DNA from 4 places in the Micromonospora sp. CA-246542 genome. Region 1 is predicted to be linked to each of the others. Evidence: riboswitches for the same ligand, from Rfam matches in the RefSeq annotation. Region 1 holds a riboswitch; each other region holds the start of a gene.
What was found. A riboswitch is a leader RNA that binds a small molecule or an ion and turns the genes downstream of it on or off. The one in region 1 is predicted to bind cyclic di-AMP.
Positions count from the first base shown of each region.

Region 1 (2,190 bases):
CCGTAGTCGCCGTCGCCGAACGCCGCGTAGGGCGCCGGGATCCACTCACAGGACACGGTGCTCGGGCACTCCAACCCGTCCGGGCGGGCGAGCCGGCGCAGTCCCAGTCGGTCCAGCCAGGCCCGCTCGGGTCGTACCGCCCGGGCCGGCAGCGTGACCCGCTGGCCGTCGTCGGTCACCCGCGTCTCGCCGGCGCCGATCGTGGTGAAGACCTCGTCGGCGAAGGCTGCCGCGGCATCGGCGCTGTCCGCGCCGGCATAGCGGGCCACCGCGCCGTACCAGGTGGCCGGGTCGGTGCCGACTCCGACCGGGGCGCCGACCTCCCGTTGGTACGCGGCCAGCAGCGCCGCCCCACCCCGGAGGTTCGTCGTCGGGTCGGTACGCAGCGCCTCGGTGGTGGCGCCGGTGAGCGCGGCGGCGGCGTCCACGGTCTGCAGCGCGGCGCTGGGCGGCGCGTCCCCGGCGGCGGGCGCCGGTGCGAGAGCACGACGGGACTCGTCGCCGCGCGGATCCTCTCCCGGGGCGTCGTGGTGACCGCGCCCGGGTAGGGCGGCCACGTGCCGGGCATCGGTCAGGTGCATCGGGCCGTAGCCGCCGCTGGTGCTCGGCGTGCCGGCGTTGCTGTCCCAGCGGGACTCCAGGTAGGAGACGCCGAGCAGTACGTCGATGGGCACGCCGTACTCGGTCGCTGCGGCGGCGTACTGCTGCTGGCGGTCGGCGGCGGGGGCCGCGGTGGCCGGGCCGGCGGGCAACGGTACGGCCGCCGTGGCGGTGACGAGCGCGACGGCGAGCAGGGTCGGACGTTTCATCGAACCCCCTACATGTGAACTGGTGTCGGTTGCGGTCACCTTCGCCCTGCCCGGGAGTCCGCGTCAATACCTTTCCATGTTTCGAAACGTGCGGTAAGAAATCTTCACATCGGTTCGATGGCCCGCTGCAATCAGTACGGAGTGTCACGGCCGCACGGGTTGCGGATCGGTAACGGCCGTCTCTACTCTGGTCATTCGTCGGCCCGGTAGCAGGTCTGCCCACCCCGGGCGGTAACGGACCGACACCGCCGAGTCGCTCGCGAGCGAGCCGGGGACCCAGGTTCCTCGGGGTGAATCCGCAGTTCCTGCGGTAGGGCGCCCACTTCCCGCCCGAACCCGTCAGCTAACCCGGTAGGCGGTCAGGAAGAAGGAGTACGGAACCCGGTGGCCCTCCAAGCCCCGCGGCCGTCGTTCGGACGGTCGGCTCCGGCCGACCCGCCGTCGACCGTGCCGCGTCCACGCTGGTCCCGCTTCACCACCGTTCTCGCCGCCCTGGTCGGCGTCGCCGTCGTCCTGACCGGCAGCGCCACGGTGGCCCACGCCGATCCGTCCGTCGCCGAGATCGAACGCCAGATCGACGACGACTGGAACAAGCTCGAACCGATCATCGAGCGGCACAACGCCACCCGTGCCGACCTGGCCCTCAAGCGCAAGCAGGCCGACGCGCTCGCCGCCCGCATCGCGCCGCTGGAGCGCCAGGTCGACGCCGCGATGGACAAGGTCAGCGCGCTGGCCGTCCGCGCGTACATGGGTGAGAACCTGTCGACCGTCAACACGATGCTCGGCAGCCGGTCGCCCAGCGAGATGGTCGGTCAGCTCGAAATGCTCGACCGCTTCGCCCACAACCAGCAGGAGGACGTCCGCCAGGTCGCCGACCTGCGCAACGAACTGGCCCGGCAGAAGGCGCCGCTGGACGAGATGGTGGTCCAGCTGACCCGCACCGAGGCCCAGTTGGCGGCAAAGAAGAAGCAGATCAACGAGGAGATCGACCGGCTGCAGAAGCTGCGCCTCAAGGTGTACGGCAGCGGCGGCGGCGGTCCGCTGCGTCCCGCGCCCTGCCCGGCCAGCTACCCGGGTGGCGGTGCCGGTATCGCGGTCAAGTTCGCCTGCGCCCAGATCGGCAAGCCGTACGTGTGGGGCGCCGAGGGGCCGAACTCGTACGACTGCTCCGGGCTGATGCTGGCCGCCTGGGCGAAGGCCGGTGTGTCGCTGCCGCACAACGCCGCCGCGCAGAGCCGGGTGACCAAGAACGTCAGCAAGGGCGACCTGCGCCCCGGTGACCTGGTCTTCTACTACAGCGACATCCACCACGTCGGGATGTACGTCGGCAACGGCTGGGTGGTGCACGCCTCCCAGGCCGGTGTGCCCGTCAAGATGAAGA
Region 1 is NZ_CP192040.1:90,695-92,884, forward strand. It holds gene ACQP0N_RS00440 (N-acetylmuramoyl-L-alanine amidase) at 1-809, opposite strand, end outside; cyclic di-AMP (ydaO/yuaA leader) riboswitch at 1,046-1,181, shown strand; gene ACQP0N_RS00445 (NlpC/P60 family protein) at 1,194-2,190, shown strand, end outside.

Region 2 (2,190 bases), 510 kb from region 1:
GGTGCTCGTACGGTCCGCCGTTGCGGTGGCAGCCCACGAACCGGTTGAATCCGGCCCGCTTGACCTCCTTGTACGCGTGCAGCGTGCGCGGCGTGACGCAGCCGGAGGTGGTCGGGTCCTTCTCGCTGCACGACTGCGCCTTCCAGTCGCCGTCGGCGGTGCGACCCGGGCCGATCCGGGCGACCGGAGAGGTGGCGTCCACCAGGCCGCCGGTGAAGCCCTTGCCGCCGACCAGCGCGAGCGCCTTGTCCGCGTCGCGCTTGTCCTTCGCCATCAGCGCGGTCTGCTTCTGCTGCTCCCGTACCTCCGCGTCGAGCAACAGCTTGGCCTGCTCGGCGCGGGACTTCACGGCGTTGACCTCGGCGAGCTTCTTCTCGTTGACCATGTTCATCTCGTCGAGCGCCGCGGCCCGCTGGACGAACGAGTCCGGGGCGTCGGCCTCCAGCAGCATCGCGATCGCGCCGACCCGTCCGGTCCGGTACGACTGAGCGGCGATCTGCGCGACCTGCGGGGCCAGCGCGGCCAGGTCGGCCTTCGCCCGGTCGACCTCGGCCGCCAGTTCGAGCTGCCGCTTCTTGGACTTGTCCAGTTTGGACTTGGCCGCCACGTAGTCCCGGTTGGTCTGCTCGATGACGTCGGTGAGCAGCTTGGGCTCGTCGCCGTCCTCCTCGTGCCCGGACGGTGTGGGGGTCGTCGGGGCGGCGTGGGCCGGGAGGGGCCCGGCGAGCACGGTCAGCGCAGCGAACACGGCCACCACGGGTGTCAACCAGCGGCGTAGGGGTGCCGTCACAATCTTCCCTTCCGTCGACCGCCGACCGGGTTAGCTGACGGGTTCGGGGCGGAAGTGGCCCCTACCGCTGTCGCGGATTCACCCCAGGTGCCTGGGTCCCCGGCTCGCCGGTTGGCGATTGGGCGGTGGCACCGCAGGCGCCGCTGCGCGCCTTCGTCGGTGACCGGCAGCGAGGTTACCCGAGAGTCCACCGCCTGAGCTACGTCCTGATGCCGACTAAAAGCGTCATTTCGCCATGGCGTTGAGTGACCAGTGACGCGGTTCTCAGGGCGGGTGCCCGATCCGGTCACGCTGAGGAGTGTCACCATGCCGTATCCGTGCTCCTGTTCGGCTCTGGCCACCCGGTGGTGGCGGTGGATGGGGGTGCGTTCCGCTGTGGATCGGGCCGGTCGGCCCTCCCCGCCGGCGGGGAACTGAGAGCGGCGAGCGCCTCCGCGCGGTCCGCGCGGGGGCGCGGTGGCGGGGGTCCGCGCCGGGCGTGGCCGTCGACCCGGCCGCGGTCACCACGGCGGCCAGCCCGGTGGTGAGGGGTACGGCGGCGATCAGGCCGAGCGTGGCGACCGCGCTGCGGACGATCTCCTGGGCGAGGAACTCGCTGGTCAGGATCTGCCCGATGGGGCGCGAATCGGCGGTGAGCAGGAGCAGCAGCGGCAGTGACGCGCCCGCGTACGCCAGGACGATGGTGTTGACCGTGGAGGCGATGTGGGCCCGGCCGACCCGGGTGGCGGCCCGGTAGAGCTGTCGTCGACTCAGCCCGGGGTTGGCGTTCGCCAGCTCGGTGACGGTGGCGGCCTGGGTGACGGTCACGTCGTCGAGTACCCCGAGTGAGCCGATGATGATCCCGGCGAGCAGCAGGCCGCGCAGGTCCACATCCGCCTGGAACATCGAGAGCGTGGTGGCGTCCTCGCTGCCGAAGCCGGTGAGCTGGGTGGCGGCCGTGGCGATGGTCGCGAGGACACCGGTGAGCACCAGACTGCCCAGGGTGCCGAGGACCGCGACGGAGGTCTGCGCGGTCACTCCGTGTGTCAGGTAGAGCACCACGAACATGATCAGGGCCGCGCCGACCACCGCCACCAGCAGCGGTGACCGGCCCGCGCCGATGGCCGGTAACACGAAGGTGAGCAGGATGGCGAAGCTGGCGGCCAGGCCGGCGAGCGCGGCCAGGCCCCGCCACCGGCCGAACGCGACGATGGCGGCGGCGAAGACCACCACGAGCCACACCAGCGGCGTCCCGCGTTGGTGCTCGGCGATGTTCCAGGTGCTGATGGTGGGATCGGTCGGATCGGTCAGCTCGACCAGGACGACGTCGTCGCCCACCTCGACCCGAGGCGCTCCGGGCCCGGCGGGGACGGGCGTGCTCACCTGCCGGTCGGCGCGCGGCCCGTCTTCGAGGAGTACGT
Region 2 is NZ_CP192040.1:600,476-602,665, forward strand. It holds gene ACQP0N_RS02920 (coiled-coil domain-containing protein) at 1-790, opposite strand, end outside; cyclic di-AMP (ydaO/yuaA leader) riboswitch at 795-925, opposite strand; partial or broken gene ACQP0N_RS02925 (YibE/F family protein) at 1,092-2,190, opposite strand, start outside.
Region 2: linked by a shared signal. The riboswitch ahead of ACQP0N_RS02920 (coiled-coil domain-containing protein) and the one ahead of ACQP0N_RS00445 (NlpC/P60 family protein) in region 1 are both predicted to bind cyclic di-AMP.

Region 3 (2,190 bases), 3.0 Mb from region 1:
GAGGCCGACGACGAGGGTCACTGCCGCAACCTCCAGTGCGCCGGCCAGTCCTGGCCGTGTGCGGCGCGTACGACCGCCGAGCAGTCGTTGCGACTTGCCCGCAGCACCTCCGACTCGGTCGAGACGGCCATCGACGGTGGCGGGCGCGGCACCGGCTGGCCGGCCGAGCCCGCCGCGCCGGCGCAGCGCTGGGGCTGGAACGGCGACGTGATGGCCCGCCGCGAGGCGAGGTCGGCCGCCTCGGCGGCGTGACCCGTCCCGCGAGGACAGCGCCAGACGAACGAACGCTCGGCCGGTGACCCGGCCGAGCGTTCGCCTGTGGGTACGTCAGAGAGCGAGCCGCTGCCCCGGGAAGATTAGGCCCGGGTCCGCGCCGATCAGCTGACGGTTGCGCTCGTACAGGGCCTGCCAGCCGCCGCTGCGGGGGTGCCGCTCGGCGATCTCCGACAGGGTGTCCCCCGGCGCGACCACGTACGTGTCGCCGCTGGCCGCCGGGGCGGTCCGCTCGTGACCACGGGTGGCCGGCTGGTCGCCGCGGGACGGCCGCTCCTTGCCGGAGGTGGACGTCGACGACTTGGAGGTCGACTTCGTCGGGGACTTCGCGGTGGACTTCGTCGAGGTACCGCCGGACGAGCCGCCCTTGCGGCCGCAGGTCGGCCACGCGCCGATGCCCTGCCCGTCGAGCACCTTCTCGGCGATCGCGATCTGCTCGCCACGGCTGGCCAGGTCGGCGCGGGCGGCGTACTTCGTGCCGCCGTAGCCGGCCCAGGTGCCCTGGGAGAACTGCAACCCGCCGTAGTAGCCGTTCCCGGTATTGATTTTCCAGTTGCCGCCGGACTCGCACTGGGCGATCGCGTCCCAGTTGACACCGGCCTGGGCCGGGGCCGCCGGGCCGAAGAGGGCGACGGCGCCGGTGACCGCGCCGACGGCCAGGGTACCGACGGCGACGCGGCGGGTGGTGACCCGTCGATGACGGGGGGTGTACGTAGACGTCATGGATCGTTCCTCCACGCCGGCGAGGTGAGCTGTCGGGTTCGGGCCGAGGAGCCCGGCCGCGCGCTGGCGGCTTCACCCCGAGGTGACATGCACCGAGGAACGTTGGGTCCCCCGCTCCTGCCCGGGTTCTGTTTCCGACGACCGGGGGCAGGATTTGGCGTTGCCGGTCGCGGCGTCCACGGTGGTGGACCCGACCGACGGTAGGCACGGTGGGTGACGGTCGCCCAACGCTTGTGAAGTTGTTCACCGGCTCACGCGGGGCGCTCCGGCCAGCGGTTGCGGACGACCTGCACCTGTGCAGCGGCCATCATGGACCGTTTCCGATCAGGGTCTGCTGCCACGGTGAATTGACGTTCGGACAGGAAACCGTAGACAGGCGGTCGCGATGCTCTGGAGCACACCGGGTCCGTCCCGGAAACGACACCCCAGGAGGAGATCATGCCGCTCCAGCAGCGTCGCAACGGCCGTCGCCGCGCCGCGTTCACCCTCGTAGCCCTACTGGCCGGCACCGGCCTGACCCTGGCCGCGCCGACCGCCGCACAGGCGTCCAGCCCGTGCACCAGCCTGACCTTCTACCGGGTCGGCGGCTACCCGGGTGGCGCGGACATGCACGTGCCCACCGTCGGCTGGCAGACCGGAAACAAGCACTGCTACCTCACCTACGGCCACTCGGGCTCCGCGGTGCTGGTGCTCCAGGAGGCGCTGAACAACTGCTACGCGCGGTCGCTCACCCTCGACGGCAACTACGGTCCGAAGACCCGGGACGCCGTCCGGTACGCCCAGCACAAGATCAATGAGGACATCGTGTACGCGAACATCGCCGAGGACGGCGAGTACGGCCCGCAGACCCGCGCGTACATGGGGTTCGCGATCTTCGGGGTCAACGGTGGACCGGTCATTCCCAACGTCTGCTACTACCCGGGCTGACCGCCGTACAGCGCCGGCCGGAGTCCCCGTGGACTCCGGCCGGCGCCGTGGCGGCCCCTCCCCGGTGCGGCGTCGCCGGCTGCCCCCCTGCCCGGCGACGCTCGCGGATCAGCAGACCCGGACCGCCTCGATCCGCTGGTTCCAGGTCCCCCCGATCGCCGCCGAGTCGTACGCCAGGTTCGCCCGGTAGCCGTAGGCGTGCTGGTAACCGAGCAGGCCCGTGGCGTTGGCGTTGTCCCAGAAGGTGGAGACGGTGCCGGACGGCCG
Region 3 is NZ_CP192040.1:3,063,641-3,065,830, reverse strand. It holds gene ACQP0N_RS14300 (hypothetical protein) at 1-252, shown strand, start outside; gene ACQP0N_RS14295 (transglycosylase family protein) at 328-996, opposite strand; cyclic di-AMP (ydaO/yuaA leader) riboswitch at 996-1,164, opposite strand; gene ACQP0N_RS14290 (peptidoglycan-binding domain-containing protein) at 1,435-1,923, shown strand; gene ACQP0N_RS14285 (peptidase inhibitor family I36 protein) at 2,032-2,190, opposite strand, start outside.
Region 3: linked by a shared signal. The riboswitch ahead of ACQP0N_RS14295 (transglycosylase family protein) and the one ahead of ACQP0N_RS00445 (NlpC/P60 family protein) in region 1 are both predicted to bind cyclic di-AMP.

Region 4 (2,190 bases), 2.3 Mb from region 1:
GCCCAAGCCCACCACCGCGTCCACCGGCAGGCCGGCGGCGCGGGCCGCCAGCGCCAGGCCGACCACGCCACCGAGCGAGTGCCCGAGCACGACGATACGGTCGTCGGAGGCCAGGCCCTGGGCGACCCGCTGGGCGAAACCCTCGAAGGAGTACGACGACAGCGGCGCCGACCAACCGTGACCGGCGAGATCGGGCGCCAGCCATCGGCCGGGCCAGTGGTGCTCCAGGAGTGGCGCCCAGGGCAGCCACACGTCACCCGTCGCCCCCATGCCGTGCAGCAGCAACAGGATCGGCTCACGGTCGGCTTGACCACCCGATTCATCCACCACGGCCGCAGTCTCCCACGGTTCGCGGCCCGGTACGAGAGCCGTTCACCCGCGTCGCGCCCCGACCCGGGAACGCCGCGGGCGCCGGCCCCTCGTGGGAGACGGCGCCCGCGGCGTCGTGGGGTGTCGCGCGTTGGTCAGGCGGAGTAACCCCGGGTGGCGATCCAGTTCGCCAGGTCGATCGTGGTGATCCAGTAGGCCGGGTCGGCGGCGTTCGCCGAGTCGGCGATCCGCACGGTACGGCCGTTGTCCTTGTAGCCGACGACGGCGATGTAGTGCCCACCGCCGTAGGAGTGGTAGCCGCCCTCGGTGTCGATGGCGTCGCCGGCGACGTTGGCCACCACGCCCCGGCCATCGGTGATGGCCTTGACGACGTCGGCCTGAAGACGGTCCATCTGGGCCGGGCTGGGCGTGCCCGCGAACATGCGGGTGCGGTACGGGGAGCCCTTCACCTCGGCGTTGAGCACCCGGGTGGTGTCCTCGGCCGAGTTGGTGCCCATCTCGGTGGTGCCCAGCTCGGCGCCGAGCTCCTCCTGGGTGCGGTCGATGCCGCTGGCGCTGAGCGCGTTGCGGGTGGCCGCCGGGCCGCAGTTGTAGTAGGTGTTCTGCGCCTCGTAGTCGTAGTCGAGCACCTTCTTCGCGGGCGGCTTCGGCGGCGTCGGCTTCCGGGTGACGTCCGGGTTGCTCGTGGCCTTCGCGACGGGGGACGCGGCGCTGGTGGCCGGGGCGGCGGTGCTCGGTGCGACGCTCGCCGACGGGGCCGCGGACCGGAGTTCGCCACGGGAGGCGACGGTGTCACTGCGCATCTCGGCGACCGTGGTCGGGGTGCGCGAGCCGGCCGGGGCGTCGTCGGCGCCGGCGACCAGGGCGCCGGCGGTGGTGGCGATCGCGAGGGCCGCGGCGGAGGCGGCGACGATCTGGTACGGGCGCTCGGTCGCGAGGCGACGGAGCTGGCGCTTCAGGGTGTGCTTCACGAGGTCCTCCACGGTTCACAGGGAGAGCGGCACACCGGGGCCCGACCGGCATCCGGGCAGGCGTCAGCGCGCGGGCGGTGGCCCGCGGATGATGAGCCGCTCAGGGGAACGCCCGGCGCGCCGGGCGGGAAGTGCGGTGACCCGGGGGGTCAGCTCACCGTCACGAGGCGGATGAGCGGGGACACCGCGTCGCCGTGGAGGCGGAGGAACAACAAGGGGGTCGAGGGGTGCTGCACGAGGATGGAACTCCTTCCGTCACCGCCTACCGGGTTAGCTGACGGATTCGGGCGGGAAGATCGCCCTACCGCGGGCCGTGGCTCGCGGATTCACCCCGGACTTACTGTGGGTCCCCGGTTCGTTGATCACGATTGAGCGGGTCGGCACGGCGTCGCCTCCTGCGATCGGTAACCGCACCGGACGGGACGACAGTACTGGCCGGTGCGCACTCTGCCAAGCCGCGCCCACCTGCGTAAACATCGATTGGCCCAGCAATTTCTGCACGTTTTGCCGCTGACGTGACTCGATGGGACAACGGGTTCCGCCGGCACCCGTGGGCGACAACCGGACAGGTGGCCGACAACGCGGCCACAATCGCGGGCGCAATGGCCGCCGATGATGCCCGCCGCCCGATTTCCGCTGCCGGTGACCCGCCTCACATAACAGATCGGGCTCAACCGGCCCGGGCCGGACGCCAGCGTGCCACGAGGGCCGTACGCGACGGCCGCGTCGCGGTGCGCCGGGAGAACGCCGGGCTCGGCCGCGACCGGACCGCCGCCACGTACGCCTCCTCGGCGAGGACGCGCGCCGACTCGGCGGCCACCTCGGCGTCCCGCCAGGACGACCGCTCCCGCTGGACGGCCGTCCGGTGCTCGGCCAGCCTGGTGTCACG
Region 4 is NZ_CP192040.1:2,349,337-2,351,526, reverse strand. It holds gene ACQP0N_RS11020 (alpha/beta fold hydrolase) at 1-330, opposite strand, end outside; gene ACQP0N_RS11015 (C39 family peptidase) at 465-1,313, opposite strand; cyclic di-AMP (ydaO/yuaA leader) riboswitch at 1,546-1,686, opposite strand; gene ACQP0N_RS11010 (hypothetical protein) at 1,972-2,190, opposite strand, start outside.
Region 4: linked by a shared signal. The riboswitch ahead of ACQP0N_RS11015 (C39 family peptidase) and the one ahead of ACQP0N_RS00445 (NlpC/P60 family protein) in region 1 are both predicted to bind cyclic di-AMP.